DNA from 4 places in the Brucella sp. BE17 genome. Region 1 is predicted to be linked to each of the others. Evidence: predicted binding sites of a transcription regulator. Region 1 holds the regulator's gene; each other region holds the start of a gene.

Region 1 (4,041 bases):
CTGCCTCTGAAAGTGATTGGCGAATCCGCTGCCGGAAAACGCTTTAACGGCAGTTTGCGACCCGGCGAAGCCGTTCGCATCTTTACTGGCGCCCCCCTGCCCGACAATGCCGACACGATCGTCATTCAGGAACATACAGACCGTAAAGGTGACCAACTGACAATATTGGAGGGTATCGACAAAGGTCGCCATATTCGCCGCGCTGGGCTGGATTTTGCGCCGGACAAAACGGTTCTCGAGGCGGGACGCGAGTTGGATGCAGCAGCGCTGTCGCTGGCTGCGGCAAGCGGCAATGCAGCCTTGGATGTCTTTCGCAGGCCCCGCATTGCCATTCTCGCCACAGGTGACGAACTCGTCCCTCCAGGCACCGCGCCGGGACCTGACCAGATCGTCGCGTCCAACAGTCTCGGCGTTGCAGAAATCATTCGCCGTGCGGGTGGCATGTCTCAGGATCTGGGCATCATCCCCGATAATCCTGCAAAAATCGAAGCGGCCATCGCGCAGGCGCTGGAGAGCGGCATCGATGTGCTGGTGACAGTTGGTGGCGCCTCGGTTGGCGACCGCGATTTTATCCATGTCGCCTTGCGCAATTGCGGCGTAGATCTCGACTTCTGGAAAATTGCCATGCGCCCAGGCAAGCCGCTGATGTATGGTCGCAAAATAGTCGGAAGCAAAACCGTGCATGTGATCGGCCTGCCGGGCAATCCTGTTTCCAGCCTCGTGTGCAGCCTCGTCTTTCTGCGTCCACTGGTCGCAAAGCTGGGCGGTACAAACCTGGACACCGATATCCGGCCCGCCATTCTTGGACAGCCAATGGCCGCCAACGATCATCGCCGCGATTTTGTACGCGCGACAATCGAAACACGAGGCGACGGCACGCTTGTTGCGACACCTTATTCGCTGCAAGATTCTTCCATGCTCTCGGCACTGGTCAACTCCGACGCGCTTTTAATCCGGGACGAAAACGCAACTGCGACTGCCAATGGCGAGCCATGCCGCATCCTCATGTTGTGATCATTTCGCGATAATTCGCCAAGCATACCCGTCTTCGCCTGAACATTAATTATTTAAAAACCATTGCAGAACAAGACTGGAACATATAGTGTTCGTTCTGGTTTTGTTTTTCTCTTATCTGTTCTAGGCCGGAGGGTGTCGCCAATGTTGACCCGCAAACAGCATGAACTTTTGCTGTTCATTCATGAGCGTCTGAAAGAAACCGGCATTCCCCCTTCTTTCGACGAAATGAAGGAAGCGTTGGATCTCGCTTCCAAGTCGGGCATTCATCGGCTGATTACAGCACTTGAAGAACGCGGTTTTATCCGCCGGCTACCCAACCGGGCGCGCGCGTTGGAAGTGCTGCGCCTACCGGATTCGATCGCGCCGGGGCTGAACAGTCAAAGAAAATTTTCGCCAAGCGTCATCGAAGGCAGCCTCGGCAAAGCGCCTGCAGCACAGCAGGCGGCGCGCCCCGCGTCCGTCACCACCAATGATGCCGTTTCTGCCACCGTTTCCGTGCCCGTTATGGGTCGCATCGCGGCAGGCGTACCGATTTCCGCCATCCAGAACCAGACACATTCACTGAGCCTTCCGCCGGAAATGCTGGGGGCGGGAGAGCATTACGCGCTTGAAGTGCGAGGCGATTCGATGGTTGAAGCTGGTATTTTTGACGGTGACACCGTCATCATCCGGCGTGGCGAGACGGCTAGCCCCGGCGAAATTATTGTGGCCCTCGTCGATGATGAGGAAGCAACGCTAAAGCGCTTCCGCCGCAAGGGCGCTTCGATTGCTCTTGAAGCTGCCAATCCCGCTTATGAGACGCGTATTTTCGGACCGGATCGGGTTCGCGTACAGGGAAAACTCATCGGGTTGATCCGTCGCTACTGACATTAAAGCGCGTTGCACCGGTGAGCGGGTTTGCAGCAACGTTCATGATCGGCTAATCCGGGGACCTTCCGTCATGACAGCGGAAGGTACTTTGGAAGGGTTAGGCTGTTTTTGGCGGTCGTAACGCGAACGCACAGACGGCTGAGACAATTGCCATCAGCACCATGTAAAGAACAGTGGGCATGACAGTGTCTGAATATTCCGCCGGGAGCGTCGTCGCGATAAGTGGTGAAACGCCGCCGCCCAGGATCGGACCAATCTGCTGAACCAGAGACAGGCCGCTATAGCGAATTCTGGCCGGGAACAATTCAGAACAAAATGCGCCCTGCAAGGCAATCGACGTTTTGATATTGGCGTGCCAGTTGTCTGCAAAGACCGTGTTCCAGAAACGCAGGAGCTCTTCATGGATTTCCTTGGCGCGGACATGATCTCCGCGTTACACGGCATTCCAAAGTGCAATGCACACCCCGGTAGGCCGTGATCCAGATTGCAAACAACATATCAGAAGCTCTGGGCGAATAGAGAGACGCAAACCGAGAGCTCAGATCAGACCAGATTTACTCCGTGCTCTAATATTCACCAAGCTTGATGTCAGATGTGTAATCGACACCATCCACTTCCTTCACGACTGGCTGTCCGCATTGCATGACGCCGGTTGCCGCGTTGAAAGCATAGGTTGGCGAGCCATAAAGTTGCCAGCCCTTGTTAAGCGCTGCCGTCACGCGGTGGCAAAAAGCGGAATCGTCCGGCCCGGTTATAAAGCGATAGAGTTTCATGGTCTGTCCTTTCTTAAATCCGGCCTAGAAGCCCGCTCTGGCAAGCAGGCGTTCGGCCATGGAAAGATGCAGCCGTTCGACCATCTTTCCCTCAAGCGAAATCACGCCCTTATCGGCATTTTCGGCCAGCGCGAACGCCGCGACCACCGCGCGGGCATGCGCAACCTCTCCCTCATCGGGCGAGAAGGCGCGGTTAGCAGCGCCGATCTGGTTTGGATGAATGAGCGTTTTGCCGTCAAAACCCATCGCGGCTCCTTGTGCGCATTCATCCGCAAAACCTGTTTCGTTGCGGAAATCATTATAGACTCCGTCAAGCACAGTCAGCCCGCCAGCACGAGCCGCCAGCAGAATCTGCATTAGCCACGGCACCAGATAGGTGCGCGCCCCATCAAGACGCACGCCCGTTTGCTGTGCGAGATCGTTGGAACCGACCACAAAAGCGGCAAGCCGTGCCGCTGAACGATTGCCAAGCGTCGCGATCTCGTCGGCATTGAGGATACCGCGCGCCGTCTCGATCATCGCCCATATAGCCATTTCTGGCTCAGCGTCATGGTGATCGAGCCGGTTTGCCGCATCGATCACATCCTGCGGGCGCTCAACCTTTGGCAGAAGAATGGCGTCAGCACCGATTCCAGCGGCAATGGTAACATCCTCCTTACCCCAAGGCGTCTCGGCACCATTGACCCGCACGATACGCTCGAAATTGGCTGAAGGGTGCGCGGCAAAATGCGCTTCAAGTGCTGCACGCGCCGATGCTTTTGCCTCGGGCGCAACCGAATCCTCCAGATCATAGATGATGCACTCGGCATCAAGCGTCAGAGTCTTTTCCAGAGCGCGAGCATTAACGGCGGGAACGAACAGGACCGAGCGGCGGGGACGGGCGATTGTCTTCATGGCCGATTTGTGCACCGAACGACAATGAAGCGCAAGCATGCGAGTGCTTGAAATACGGCCTTCGCCAGCTTATCTTTTCTGTTTGGTTGCGACCTATTCAGCACTTGGGGCCCGAAACCGGGTCTTAACGTTGACTCTACGCAGTGCTGATGTAAATCAGTCTGAAACTTTTCTACCGACAGGCGCAGAACATGGATAAATTCACCAAGCTTACCGGCGTTGCGGCCCCTCTGCCGATCGTCAATATCGACACGGACATGATCATCCCCAAGGATTACCTTAAGACGATCAAGCGTACCGGGCTTGGGACCGGCCTTTTTGCCGAAATGCGCTTTAATGAGGATGGCAGCGAAAACCCCGACTTTGTGCTTAACAAGCCGGCCTATCGCAATGCGCAGATTCTGGTTGCCGGCGATAATTTTGGCTGTGGCTCTTCGCGCGAACACGCGCCGTGGGCGCTGCTTGATTTCGGCATCCGCTGCGTGAT
Region 2 (4,041 bases), on a different replicon from region 1:
CCGACCAGTTGGCGCGGGCTTCGGCTTTCTGGCGTTCCATGGCGGCGTTGAAAGCATCGGTATCGACACTTACACCACGCTGGCGCAACGCATCCTGCGTGAGATCGAGTGGAAAGCCATAAGTGTCGTAAAGCTTGAAAGCGGTTTCACCGTCAAGGCGATCCCCCTCACCAAGCGTACTTGACGCATCCGACAAAAGGCCAAGGCCGCGCTCCAATGTCTTACGGAAACGGGTTTCCTCAAGCTTGAGCGTTTCGGAAATGAGCGCTTCAGCACGAATAAGTTCCGGATAAGCCTGTCCCATCTCGCGGATAAGGGCCGGCAGCAGACGCCACATCAGCGGCTCTTTGGCACCAAGCAACTGTGCGTGACGCATGGCGCGACGCATGATGCGGCGCAGCACATAGCCGCGGCCTTCATTGGATGGCAGCACGCCATCGGCAATCAGGAAGCTCGATGCGCGCAAGTGATCGGCAATCACACGGTGGCTGGCGCGGAAATCGCCCTCAGCCTTGATGCCGGTTGCTTCTTCCGAAGCGCGGATCAACGCCGTGAACAAGTCGATATCGTAATTGTCATGCACGCCTTGAAGAACGGCAGCAACGCGCTCCAGCCCCATTCCGGTATCGATGGAAGGGCGCGGCAGATCGACCCGTTCATCCTTGCTCAGCTGCTCGAACTGCATAAAGACGAGATTCCATATCTCGATAAAACGGTCGCCGTCCTCATCGGGAGATCCGGGAGGTCCGCCCCAGATATGATCGCCGTGATCAAAGAAAATTTCCGAACAAGGTCCGCACGGGCCGGTGTCACCCATGGCCCAGAAATTGTCACTCGTCGCAATGCGAATGATGCGATCATCGCTCAAGCCTGCGATCTTTTTCCAGAAATTCGCGGCATCGTCGTCGGTGTGATAGACGGTGACGAGCAGCTTGTCCTTGGGAAGGCCAAATTCCTTGGTGATCAGGTTCCAGGCATGGTGGATCGCCTCTTCCTTGAAATAATCACCAAAGGAAAAATTCCCCAGCATTTCAAAGAAGGTGTGGTGGCGAGCCGTATATCCGACATTATCGAGATCATTGTGCTTGCCGCCGGCCCGAACGCATTTCTGCGAAGTCGTCGCACGGCTATAGGGGCGATGCTCCAGTCCTGTAAAAACATTTTTGAACTGCACCATTCCCGCATTGGTGAACATGAGCGTGGGATCATTGCGTGGAACCAGCGGGCTTGATGAGACAACCTCATGCCCGTTCTTGCGGAAATAATCGAGAAATGTCGATCGGATCTCGTTGACGCCAGCCATAATTCACCTTTGGGCTTCCCCGCCCTGAATGGATGCGAGCCCGAAGCCGCATCGATTGTCTTGTTTGAGCCTCACAACACCGGCAAAAAGCCGATAATTGCGAGACTTATCCATCCGATCACCTTGAAAGGCCGAATGGATTTTCCGGTTGACCGCTTTTAACGATGCGCTGCTTTCCTGTCCAGACAAGCAATGTGCGCTATAAAAGCAATTATACGATTATGCCGCGTACAAAAACAAAACCCCGCGCTGATAGCGCGGGGTTTTGTTGTCAGTTTCAAATACAGAAGATCACGCTTCCGCAGCCTCTGCACCGCCGTCTTCCTCAGGCCCGGCATCATCAAGCAGTTGCTCGGCAATCAAGCCTGCGTTCTGGCGTAGTGTCGTCTCGATTTCCAGCGCCACTTCCGGGTTCTCTTTCAGATAGTTCTTGGCGTTTTCACGCCCCTGCCCCAGACGCTGTGAATTATAGGAGAACCATGCGCCGGATTTCTCAACGATACCGGCCTTCACGCCAAGATCGACCAGCTCGCCCGTCTTGGAAACACCGGCACCATACATGATGTCGAATTCGACCTGCTTGAAGGGTGGTGCCAACTTGTTCTTGACCACCTTGACGCGGGTCTGATTGCCCACCACTTCATCACGTTCCTTGATGGCGCCGATACGGCGGATGTCGAGACGAACCGAGGCATAGAATTTAAGCGCATTGCCGCCCGTTGTGGTTTCAGGCGAACCAAACATCACGCCGATCTTCATACGAATCTGGTTGATGAAGATGACCATACAGTTGGAACGCGAAATCGACGCCGTGAGCTTGCGCAAGGCCTGGCTCATCAGACGAGCCTGAAGACCAGGCAACGAATCGCCCATTTCGCCTTCAATTTCTGCGCGCGGTGTCAAAGCGGCAACAGAGTCCACCACCAGAACGTCGATTGCGCCTGAGCGCACCAGCGTATCGGTAATCTCAAGCGCCTGCTCACCGGTATCGGGCTGTGATATCAACAGGTTCTCAAGATCCACACCAAGCTTGCGGGCATAAACGGGATCAAGCGCATGTTCCGCATCGACAAAGGCGCAGATACCGCCCTTTTTCTGCGCTTCAGCAATTGTATGCAGCGCAAGCGTGGTCTTACCCGAGCTTTCGGGTCCATAAATCTCAACGATACGCCCCTTGGGCAAGCCGCCGACGCCCAACGCGATATCGAGCGAGAGCGAGCCGGTTGGCACAGTCTCGATATCAACCACTTCGTTCTGGCCAAGCCGCATGATCGAGCCTTTGCCGAACGCCCTTTCAATTTGCGACAACGCCGCATCCAGAGCCTTAGTCTTGTCCACTGAATTATCCTCAACAAGTCGCAATGATTTCTGAGACATCTTACACCATCCTCTTGTCTCGCTTGAAGCCCGGCAGGCTCATCGACAAGAACTATTTGTATCTGTTTTGTTCTTGTTTTGCAATATGCACAACATATTGATTTATTTGACTAATTAAATTTTGTTCTTTTATTGTTCCGAAATTTTGATTTTGAAGAGAATATAAAAACTATTCGATGATACAGCCTAATCCGAGCGTTTTATCAAAAGACGATTCGGCCAGACGCAAAAAGTGCAGCCTTTCAGATGAAAGGCTGCACCGCATTTTAGATGGAAAGCTGACCGGCTTAGCTTGCTGCGCGCAGTGGCGAAATCTGAATTTCGACGCGGCGGTTTTGTGCACGTCCATCCGGGCTCGCATTGCTGGCCACTGGCTGGGTTGCGCCATAACCGATAATGGCAAAGCGACGCGGATCGATACCCTGTGAACCAAGATATTGGGCCACAGACGCGGCGCGGCGCTGCGACAGGGCTTGATTGTGGCTGGCGCTGCCGGTCGAATCGGTGTGGCCGTGTACATCCACCAGCGTCTGATTGAACTTGCGCAGCACGATGGCAACAGAATTCAGCGTCGCATAGAACTGGCTCTTCACCTGGTCCTGATCTGTATCGAAGGTAATGCTGGATGGCATGTTGAGGATAATCTGGTCGCCATTACGCGTCACCGAAACGCCGGTTCCCTGCAATTGCGAACGCAGCTCATTTTCCTGACGATCCATGTAATTGCCGATGGCTCCGCCGCCCAGCGCACCGATACCGGCACCGATCAGCACGGCATTGCGCTGTGCGCGGCTGGAACCGCCGACCATAAGGCCACCGAGCGCACCGACAGCCGCACCAATGCCCGCGCCGCCCGCCGTGTTCGACATTTTTTGCTCGCCCGTATAGGGATCGGTCGTGCAGCCCGCAAGAAAAGTAACGCCGATCAGCGCGATAGTGATTTTCTTCAACATGGAATAGTCATCCTCAATTTGCGATTCGCGCCGCTTATAATGGCGCTTCAAGGCCGGATATTGTTCAAAGACTAGAATCGCCCCGGTGTTTGTTTTAGCGAATGCCGCCGCAAGAGCGCAACTGCGCCGCATAACGATTGGCCATCGCCTGTGTCCGTTTCGCGCCATTCAAAGCTGTGGCATTGCCACGCCACACACCGCGCGAATATCCCCCATGCCCGCTGTAATAAGCCAGATAGAGACTATAGGCATCCGAACGGCTGATGCCATTTTTCCGATAGCTCTGATAGTGATACCAGCCAATGAAATGGATGGCATCGCTAAAATTACTACGCGATGCCGTCCAGCGGCCTGTTTCGCGCTTGTAACGATCCCATGTGCCGCTCAGCGCCTGCGAATAACCATAGG
Region 3 (4,041 bases), on a different replicon from region 1:
TGCGCGAAGCTCGATGTGGAAAGGCAGATCTCCGGGTAAAAAGCGCGGTAACGCTGGGCCGGAGCGTTTCCATGCGCGACTTTTGCAAAAGCATCGCGCAGGAAATCCACGTTGCGGTCATAGAGTTTTTGCAGCGCAGCAACTGCGCCTGAGGCATCGCTGAACACCTGCGGCTCATAGGGCGGCGGTGTTTTGATTTCGCTTGTAAATGGATGTTCGATTCGCTCTGTCATGGCCTAATATAGCAGGTTCCATGACTTTGGAATGACCAACTTATTCAATCGTCAGGTCGTGCGTTGCAGGCTCACATAAAGCACCAGCCCTATGCCACTCATCTTGGGTTGGTTTCCTATCTGCATATAGGCAAAGGTGGCGGCGGGGCCGGTGAAAATGGCTGTAAATACCAGCACACGAAAGGCGATTGCCATGAATGTGCGCAAGGGCGGCTTCATGGCAACGTCTCCGGGATCTTCGCTGGCGTTTGCGACTGCCATGCAAGGAGTGGATTACCCAAGACGCCATGCTGGGTGTCGGCAAAAACGCCCGCAACGATGGCTATTCCCGCAAGAAGCAAAGCTGCTATCGTCAGGCGTTTGAACAACATGGCTGGCTCCCTTAATTTTTCTAACAATTTTGAGTTTAGCCAGCGCGTCTGAACCCTCCCTGAGAGCGGCATTCATGTGCGGTTCAAAAATACTGATGTCGGGTTAAATCCACCGTTACGGCCTTGTGCCTTTGAAAATGGGCCTTATGTTTCCAATCATTGGAATGTGGAGTTTTGTACGATATTGAGGAGCAAGCCCAATGGTGGAACAGACCAAGCCTATCAAGCTTTATTACTGGCCGACGCCGAATGGTTTTAAGATCAGCATCATGCTTGAGGAACTTGGCGTTCCTTACGATGTGAAATTTATCAATATCGGCAAGGGTGACCAGTTTCAGCCGGACTTTCTGAAAATCGCTCCCAATAACCGCATGCCTGCCATTATCGACCCGGAAGGTTCGGGCGGCGCGCCGATTTCTGTGTTTGAATCAGGTGCTATCCTGCAATATCTCGGACGCAAGTTTGGAAAATTCTACCCGTCAGATGAACGCAAGCGCGTTGCGGTCGATGAGTGGCTGATGTGGCAGATGGGCGGTCTGGGGCCGATGTCGGGACAGGCAGGCCATTTCCGCAACTACGCACCGGAGAAGGTTCAATATGGCATCGACCGCTATACCAATGAAGTGGGCCGCCTTTATGGTGTATTGGATCGCCAGCTTGCCGGTCGTGATTTTATTGCAGGTGATTATTCGATTGCCGATATGGCAAGCATAGGGTGGGTTAATGCCTATAAGAATTATGAGCAGAACCTTGATGATTTTCCCAATCTTAAGCGCTGGCACGAAACGGTGAATGCACGTCCGGCGGTTAAACGCGGGCTTGTGGTGGGCAAGGAAGAACGCGAACGCGCTATGGCATCCGCCAATAAGGAAGAAGAGCAGAAAATCCTGTTCGGCCAGAAGGCACGTTAATTCCGTGATATGAACATGAAAAAGGCGGCCTGTTAGCCGCCTTTTTAAATACTTATTATTGACGGGTGAGGCTTTCACTCTTGCAGATCAAGCCACCAAGCACACAGCCGGACAGGGATAGGCTGTTGCCCTTGACCGATGCTTTGCCGTTGTATGTCTTTCCTTCATCGAGCTTGTTGACCTGTCCTTTATAGCTGCCACCCTTGCCCGACATGGTGCCAATGGACTTGCCCTTGTATTCGCCGGTCATGACCGTTCCGCAGAATTTATTGTCGCCGCAAGCGGCATAGCGGATGATGGTGCCGTTTGGACGTTTCCAACTCCCGACAATGCCCTCGTCGGCAAATGCCTGGACACTGAAGCTTGCAGCCAGTGTCAATGCCATACAGAGAATACGGATCATTCATTCCTCCCACAGTGCTGCCGCCGTAATAAGGGGCAAATCTTATATGTTCCCAAAATACTTATGGTCTTATGACCAGCTTTATTGAACGCTGCTCGCCTCAGGATAAACGCTCACTCATCCTTACGCATACGTAAAAGTAAATTAGATTACTGTTTTGATAAAGCGGAATCTTGCATTGTTTTACGTCATTCGGATGGGGCTTGTTTAAAGGCATCAAACCGCCGCGATCATTCTATGGTTAGCATCCGGTTTCCACGTGCAATGCGTGCTCAAGGCGGATTTCATCAAAAAGCGAATGAAATTTGAGGCTTGGATGTTTAACAAATTACCAAATTTACTGCTTGTTTGGATTTTGTTGGCTTGCTGTTAAGCATCTGGTTTAACGCGCGTTTTAAACCTTTCCCTTATCTTGAAGAACATGAACGGAACGACAGAGACGGCAGTTTCGCGGATGTGAAAAGCTGAAACGAAAACAAAGACCGGACGGTTCTCGGGATTTAACAGGGACAAAGACAATGGCACAGTTTCAGAGCTTGATGAATAAAGAAAAGATCGCCTCGCAGGACCGCATTCTTCTGGAAATGGGTATGAAATACGCCATTGGTCGCGATTGTGAAATCGATGTCGTCGAAGCGCATAAGTGGCTCAACATTGCTGCCATCCGCGGGAACGAAAAAGCCGCACAGTTGCGCAACCGCGTTGCCGCGACCATGAGTAAAAGCGAACTGGCAGCAGCGCTTCGTGGTGCCCGCGAGTGGATGACGACGCACTGACAGAAGGCCACATTCGATTCAACCATTCTTTTTCTTGTCAGTCGTTGGATTGGTTAGCAAGGGTCATCATCTTCAAAAAGGTGACCACTTCGCGCGGATGCCTGAGATGATGTTTCATGAGTTGATCGGGCATAATATCCAAGAGTTTAAGCGCACGGACACGCCCGTTGTTACGGTAGTTCGCAGACCATTTGAGAAAATCCCAATCAAAGCGCTCCGGGCAGCCATCAGCCATATCGGGGCGGGTGTGTCCCTGGTGTTTTCAGGATTCTTGCGATGATCCGCGAAAGGCGTAGTGGGGTCGATAGATCGAGAAACACCAGCATGTCGGCGCGTGAGGCGCGATAGTGCATGGTTTCGCTGTGGTTTCCTTCAAAAATCCATTTCTCTTTATCCGCAACAGCATTTGTCAGGCGTCCGACTTCCTCTCGTGCGCGCATGACCCAGCCAGGTTTCCAGTAAAGTGTATCAATGTGCACCACGGGCAGGCCGGTTATGTCACCAAGGTTTCGCGCCAGCGTTGACTTTCCCGAACCGGGACCGCCGAAAATCATGATCCGTTTTATGTTCGAGGTTTTAGGCATGCTGGGTCCAGCGATTGGTCGGTCAAATAGACAATAGAGTGATTGATGGCTTTACTGCGTCTCTACTTCAAAGAGCTTTCAAATAACGGACAGGCAACACCCGTTAGAAAAATTGTATTTTATAATTTTGGAATATAGCGTAATAAATTGACAGTCAATCATGCCGGGCGCAATATTGACAAGGAAAAGAAATGGACTACAAAAGACGAGCGACAGCTTAGTTCTTTTCAATTCCAAATAAAAACTGGTCACGACATACCAATTCGATGGCGTGGCCGAAGAGGCAGAATCGACAGGGAGTGACGCAATGTCCATTCGATCCATTACAGCTCTGACAGGCACTGCCATCATCATGGGTGCCGCGGCTTTTGCCTTTTCAACACCGGCAAGCGCTCTGACCATGAAAGAATGCAGCGCCAAGTACCAGGCTGCAAAGGATGCCGGCACGCTGGGAAATCTGAAGTGGAATGATTTCCGCAAGGCGCAATGTGGTGACGATGCAGCGGCAGCGCCCGCTGCGGCTCCAGCAGCACCTGCAAAGAAAACTGCCAAGGCCCCCGCTGCGGCTGATGATGCTGCGAAGGGGCTGACCATGAAGCAGTGCAGCGCGAAATATCAGGCAGCCAAGGATGGCGGTATTGACGGTTTGAAGTGGAACGACTTCCGTAAAACGGAATGCGGCGCTGGCGCTGACCCCGTTGCATTGAGCACGGATGGTAATCGCGAGCCTTCCGCGCCGACTACGGCTGCTCCGCGCGGGATG
Region 4 (4,041 bases), on a different replicon from region 1:
TTCATGGTGATCAGCGAAACCACGATCAGCACCAAAAGGAACACCAAAGCCATGGCTGCGATCATGGCGATCGTATCGTTGCTGATATAGGGTTTGATATAGGGCAGCAGCGGCTTATAGAAAAGATAGGCGGCGACCGCTGCCGCGGCCCAGGAAACAAGTGACAGCACTTCGCGGGAAAAGCCGCGTACCATCGCCAGAACGGCTGATACCAGCGTTATCCCAAGTAAAATTCCATCGAGAATGGTTATCGGCATTCTGGCCTGTCCTTAATTCACGGTGCGCATAAAAGCGCACAGGGCAGTCAAACTTCTAACGGTGGCTCTTCATTCCTCAAATAGGACTGCCACGCAACTATAATTCATGCATTCCCGGCGCGAAAACCACATGATTCGGATCAATGCCGAAAACCCTATCACCGGAAGGTTGACAGAATCTTCCTGCTTTCAGACCACCCTGTTATTACTGCGGGCTGGTGCCCGAAGCAGCAATGCGCGCGACAAGATCGGCCAGAGCGACGGTTTCCATCAGGCGGAAGTTACGATCTTTCCACAGTTCGCCACTGCCGCCAGGCACTTCCGCCTGGGTAAAGCCAAGCTTTTGAGCTTCTTTCAGTCTTTGTACCGCATGGGTGACTGCGCGAACAGCACCGGAAAGGCTGATTTCGCCGAAATAAACACAATCTGGCGGAAGCGCAATACCGGCCATGGAGGAAACCAGCGCCGCTGCCACTGCGATATCGGCTGCTGGCTCGCTGATGCGATAGCCACCCGCGACATTGAGATAGACGTCATGTTGGCCAAAACGCACACCGCAATGGGATTCAAGCACTGCAAGAATCATGGCAAGCCGTCCCCCGTCCCAGCCCACGACTGCGCGGCGCGGTGTGCCGAGCGAGGAGGGAGCCACGAGTGCCTGTATTTCCACCAGCACCGGTCTTGTGCCTTCCATGCCGGCGAAGACGGCGGCGCCAGGTGCTTTTGCGTTGCGCTCGCCCAAAAAGAGTTCGGAGGGGTTCAAGACTTCACGCAGGCCTCCGTCGGACATTTCGAAGACGCCGATCTCGTCGGTGGGGCCGAAACGGTTTTTGACGGTGCGCAGGATTCGATATTGATGCCCGCCTTCGCCCTCGAAATAGAGAACGCCGTCGACCATATGCTCAACCACACGCGGGCCTGCAATCTGACCGTCCTTGGTGACGTGACCAACCAGCACTACAGCTGCACCTGTCTGCTTGGCATAGCGGATGAGCGCCTGCGCGGAAGAACGCACCTGTGTGACTGTTCCCGGTGCCGAATCGGCCATGTCGGTCCATAGCGTCTGGATCGAATCCAGAATGACCAGATCCGGCCGCTTGCCATCGGCGAGGGTTGCCAGAATATCCTCGACATTGGTCTCCGCCGCAAGCTCGACCGATGATCCTGCAACACCAAGCCTTTGTGCGCGCAGCCTGATTTGCGCCACCGCCTCTTCACCAGACACATAGACGATGCGATGGCCGCGATTGGCGAGAGCCGCTGCGGCTTGTGTCAGAAGTGTCGATTTGCCGATGCCCGGATCACCACCGATCAGCAAGGCCGAGCCACGTACGAAGCCACCACCCGTGACGCGGTCGAGTTCGGAAATACCGGAAATGATGCGTGGTGCATCCTCGATATCGCCGGAGAGTGAGGTCAGTGCTACGGCACGTCCCTTGCGTTTGGACAGGATCGCACCCGGCCCGCCGCCGATGCCGCTGTTGGTGCCTTCTTCGACCAGCGTGTTCCACTCGCCGCAACCGTCGCACTTGCCCGCCCAGCGCGTATGCACTGAACCACAATTCTGGCAGATAAACTGAATACGCGCCTTGGCCATGATTTCCCTGTCATACTTGATGGATATCTGTGGTAGATGAGAACAAAACAGGAATCAAGTGACGTCGTTATTCTGCTTTAATTTCACCGAAGACGAGACTTTATAAAAAAGCTAAAGCAGGCTCATGAAGAAGAAACCCATTTCAGACCTCTGGGCGGGCATGCGCACGATGATGCCTCTTGTGGCCGCCGTTATTCCCATCGGCGCAATTTATGGCGCGGTCGCCGCGAGCAAGGGATTGTCGCTCGCGGAAATTACCTTGATGAGCGCTGTGGTTTTTGCCGGAAGTGCACAATTCGTCGCTATGGATATCTGGACCCATCCGGCAAGCTGGTCGGGGGTGGGTTTTGCTGCGCTGCTGGTCAATCTGCGCTTCATCCTGCTTTCCGCCTCCATTGGTCGCCACATGCAGACCTTTACCGGTTGGAGCAAATATCTGGCGGTGCTTTTCCTGACCGATGAAAGCTGGGCGATGGCCGAGCTGAAAGTGCGGAACGGGAAACTCACGCCGCTTTATTTTGCAGGGCTTGTCATGCCCTTTTATGCGGCTTGGGTTCTCGCTTCTTTTCTCGGCGCACTTGTCGGCGATACACTTGGCGACCCGGCGGTGATCGGTCTTGATTTTGCTTTTCCAGCTGTGTTCATCGTGCTGATCATGAAGTTCTGGAAGGGGCCGCAAACGGGTCTGATCCTGCTTGCAAGTGCCATTGCTGCCGTTGTTACCAATCGTTACCTGCCTGGCGTGTGGTATATCGCAGCCGGTGCCGCGGCAGGCCTTCTGGTTGCCAGCTTGTACGGGCGCAAAGAAGTGCAGGAGAATGGGCAATGAGCTTTGAAATAGCCACGCTGACCGCCATTCTCGCCATGGCTCTGGCAAGCGCACTCATGCGCATTACCGGGCTTTTGTTGGTGCGGCACGTGCGCATTTCGGCGCATATGCAGCAAATTTTGAGTGCGATCCCGCCAGCAGTGTTGATGGCAGTGGTGGCACCCACTGCCCTTGCCACAGGCATGGCGGAAACCATTGCCTGCATTGTCACGGCTCTTGCAGCCCTTCGCTTGCCATTGCTTGGTGCAACGTTTCTCGGTGTTGCTTGTGTTGCCGTGTTACGAATGGGAGGACTGTAAAGCCCTGTTATGAAGCGTTGTTATTCGTATTGTTCGGGCAGATAAGAGCCGTCAGCCAGATCGGCAAAGCGGGTGAATTCCGCCTGGAACGACAGTTTTACCGTGCCCGTCGGACCGTGGCGCTGCTTGGCGATGATCACATCCGCTGTGCCCTTGACCTTCTCGAAATGCTGCTTCCATTCCTCGTATTTCGGATCGAATTCATCACGCGGCTCGAGATTCTTGACGTAATATTCCTCACGGAACACGAACAGTACCACGTCGGCATCCTGCTCGATGGAGCCTGATTCACGAAGATCGGAAAGCTGAGGGCGCTTGTCGTCACGGCTTTCGACCTGACGCGAGAGCTGTGAGAGGGCTATGATCGGCACATTGAGTTCCTTGCCGAGCGCCTTCAAACCGGTCGTGATTTCGGTGATTTCCTGCACACGGTTTTGTGCCGAGGCCTTCGACGATCCGGTCATGAGCTGCACATAGTCGATCACCAGCACATCGAGGCCGCGCTGGCGCTTGAGGCGGCGCGCGCGGGCTGCAAGCTGCGCAATGGAAATACCACCCGTCTGGTCGATATAGAGCGGGATTTTCTGCATATGCTGCGAGCAGGCGACCAGTTTTTCAAAGTCAGCTTCGGTGATGTCACCACGCCGGATCTTTGAGGACGAGACTTCCGTCTGCTCGGAAATGATACGGGTTGCGAGCTGTTCCGCTGACATTTCGAGCGAGAAGAAGCCAACTACACCACCATTCTTGGCTTTCATCGAGCCATCAGCCTGCTGCTCACCTTCGTAACAATTGGCGATGTTGAAGGCGATATTTGTGGCAAGCGAGGTCTTGCCCATGCCGGGGCGTCCGGCAAGAATGATCAAGTCGGAGGGCTGCAATCCGCCCATCTTGCCGTCGAGCATGTTGATGCCGGTGGAAACGCCCGACAGATGCCCATCGCGCATGAAGGCGGCATTGGCCATGTCGACGGCGGTGACAACGGCATCCTTGAACGACTGGAAACCGCCATCATAGCGGCCCGTTTCGGCAAGCTCGAATAGGCGCCGCTCGGCGTCC

What was found. Region 1 encodes LexA, which represses DNA repair genes until DNA is damaged. Its sites were predicted from a motif close to TGTTCNNNNTGTGTTCNG; they were not measured.
Region 2: a site for LexA is predicted at 2,803-2,820, ahead of recA (recombinase RecA). Genes of this name have one in related genera too.
Region 3: a site for LexA is predicted at 2,334-2,351, ahead of AAIB41_RS01915 (sel1 repeat family protein). Genes of this name have one in related genera too.
Region 4: a site for LexA is predicted at 1,893-1,910, ahead of radA (DNA repair protein RadA). Genes of this name have one in related genera too.

The regions. Positions count from the first base shown of each region.
Region 1 is NZ_CP154468.1:279,358-283,398, reverse strand. It holds gene glp (gephyrin-like molybdotransferase Glp) at 1-1,014, shown strand, start outside; gene lexA (transcriptional repressor LexA) at 1,159-1,884, shown strand; gene AAIB41_RS12770 (DUF1737 domain-containing protein) at 2,454-2,660, opposite strand; gene AAIB41_RS12765 (CoA ester lyase) at 2,685-3,554, opposite strand; gene leuD (3-isopropylmalate dehydratase small subunit) at 3,746-4,041, shown strand, end outside.
Region 2 is NZ_CP154467.1:1,049,670-1,053,710, forward strand. It holds gene alaS (alanine--tRNA ligase) at 1-1,303, opposite strand, end outside; gene recA (recombinase RecA) at 1,595-2,680, opposite strand; gene AAIB41_RS05095 (OmpA family protein) at 2,968-3,633, opposite strand; gene AAIB41_RS05100 (transglycosylase SLT domain-containing protein) at 3,728-4,041, opposite strand, start outside.
Region 3 is NZ_CP154467.1:400,152-404,192, forward strand. It holds gene AAIB41_RS01890 (AMP nucleosidase) at 1-233, opposite strand, end outside; gene AAIB41_RS01895 (hypothetical protein) at 285-452, opposite strand; gene AAIB41_RS01900 (hypothetical protein) at 449-604, opposite strand; gene AAIB41_RS01905 (glutathione binding-like protein) at 805-1,515, shown strand; gene AAIB41_RS01910 (DUF2147 domain-containing protein) at 1,571-1,918, opposite strand; gene AAIB41_RS01915 (sel1 repeat family protein) at 2,437-2,694, shown strand; gene AAIB41_RS01920 (hypothetical protein) at 2,732-2,929, opposite strand; gene AAIB41_RS01925 (hypothetical protein) at 2,922-3,278, opposite strand; gene AAIB41_RS01930 (antifreeze protein) at 3,586-4,041, shown strand, end outside.
Region 4 is NZ_CP154467.1:188,335-192,375, forward strand. It holds gene AAIB41_RS00925 (CvpA family protein) at 1-257, opposite strand, end outside; gene radA (DNA repair protein RadA) at 463-1,854, opposite strand; gene AAIB41_RS00935 (AzlC family ABC transporter permease) at 1,979-2,683, shown strand; gene AAIB41_RS00940 (AzlD domain-containing protein) at 2,680-2,982, shown strand; gene AAIB41_RS00945 (replicative DNA helicase) at 3,003-4,041, opposite strand, start outside.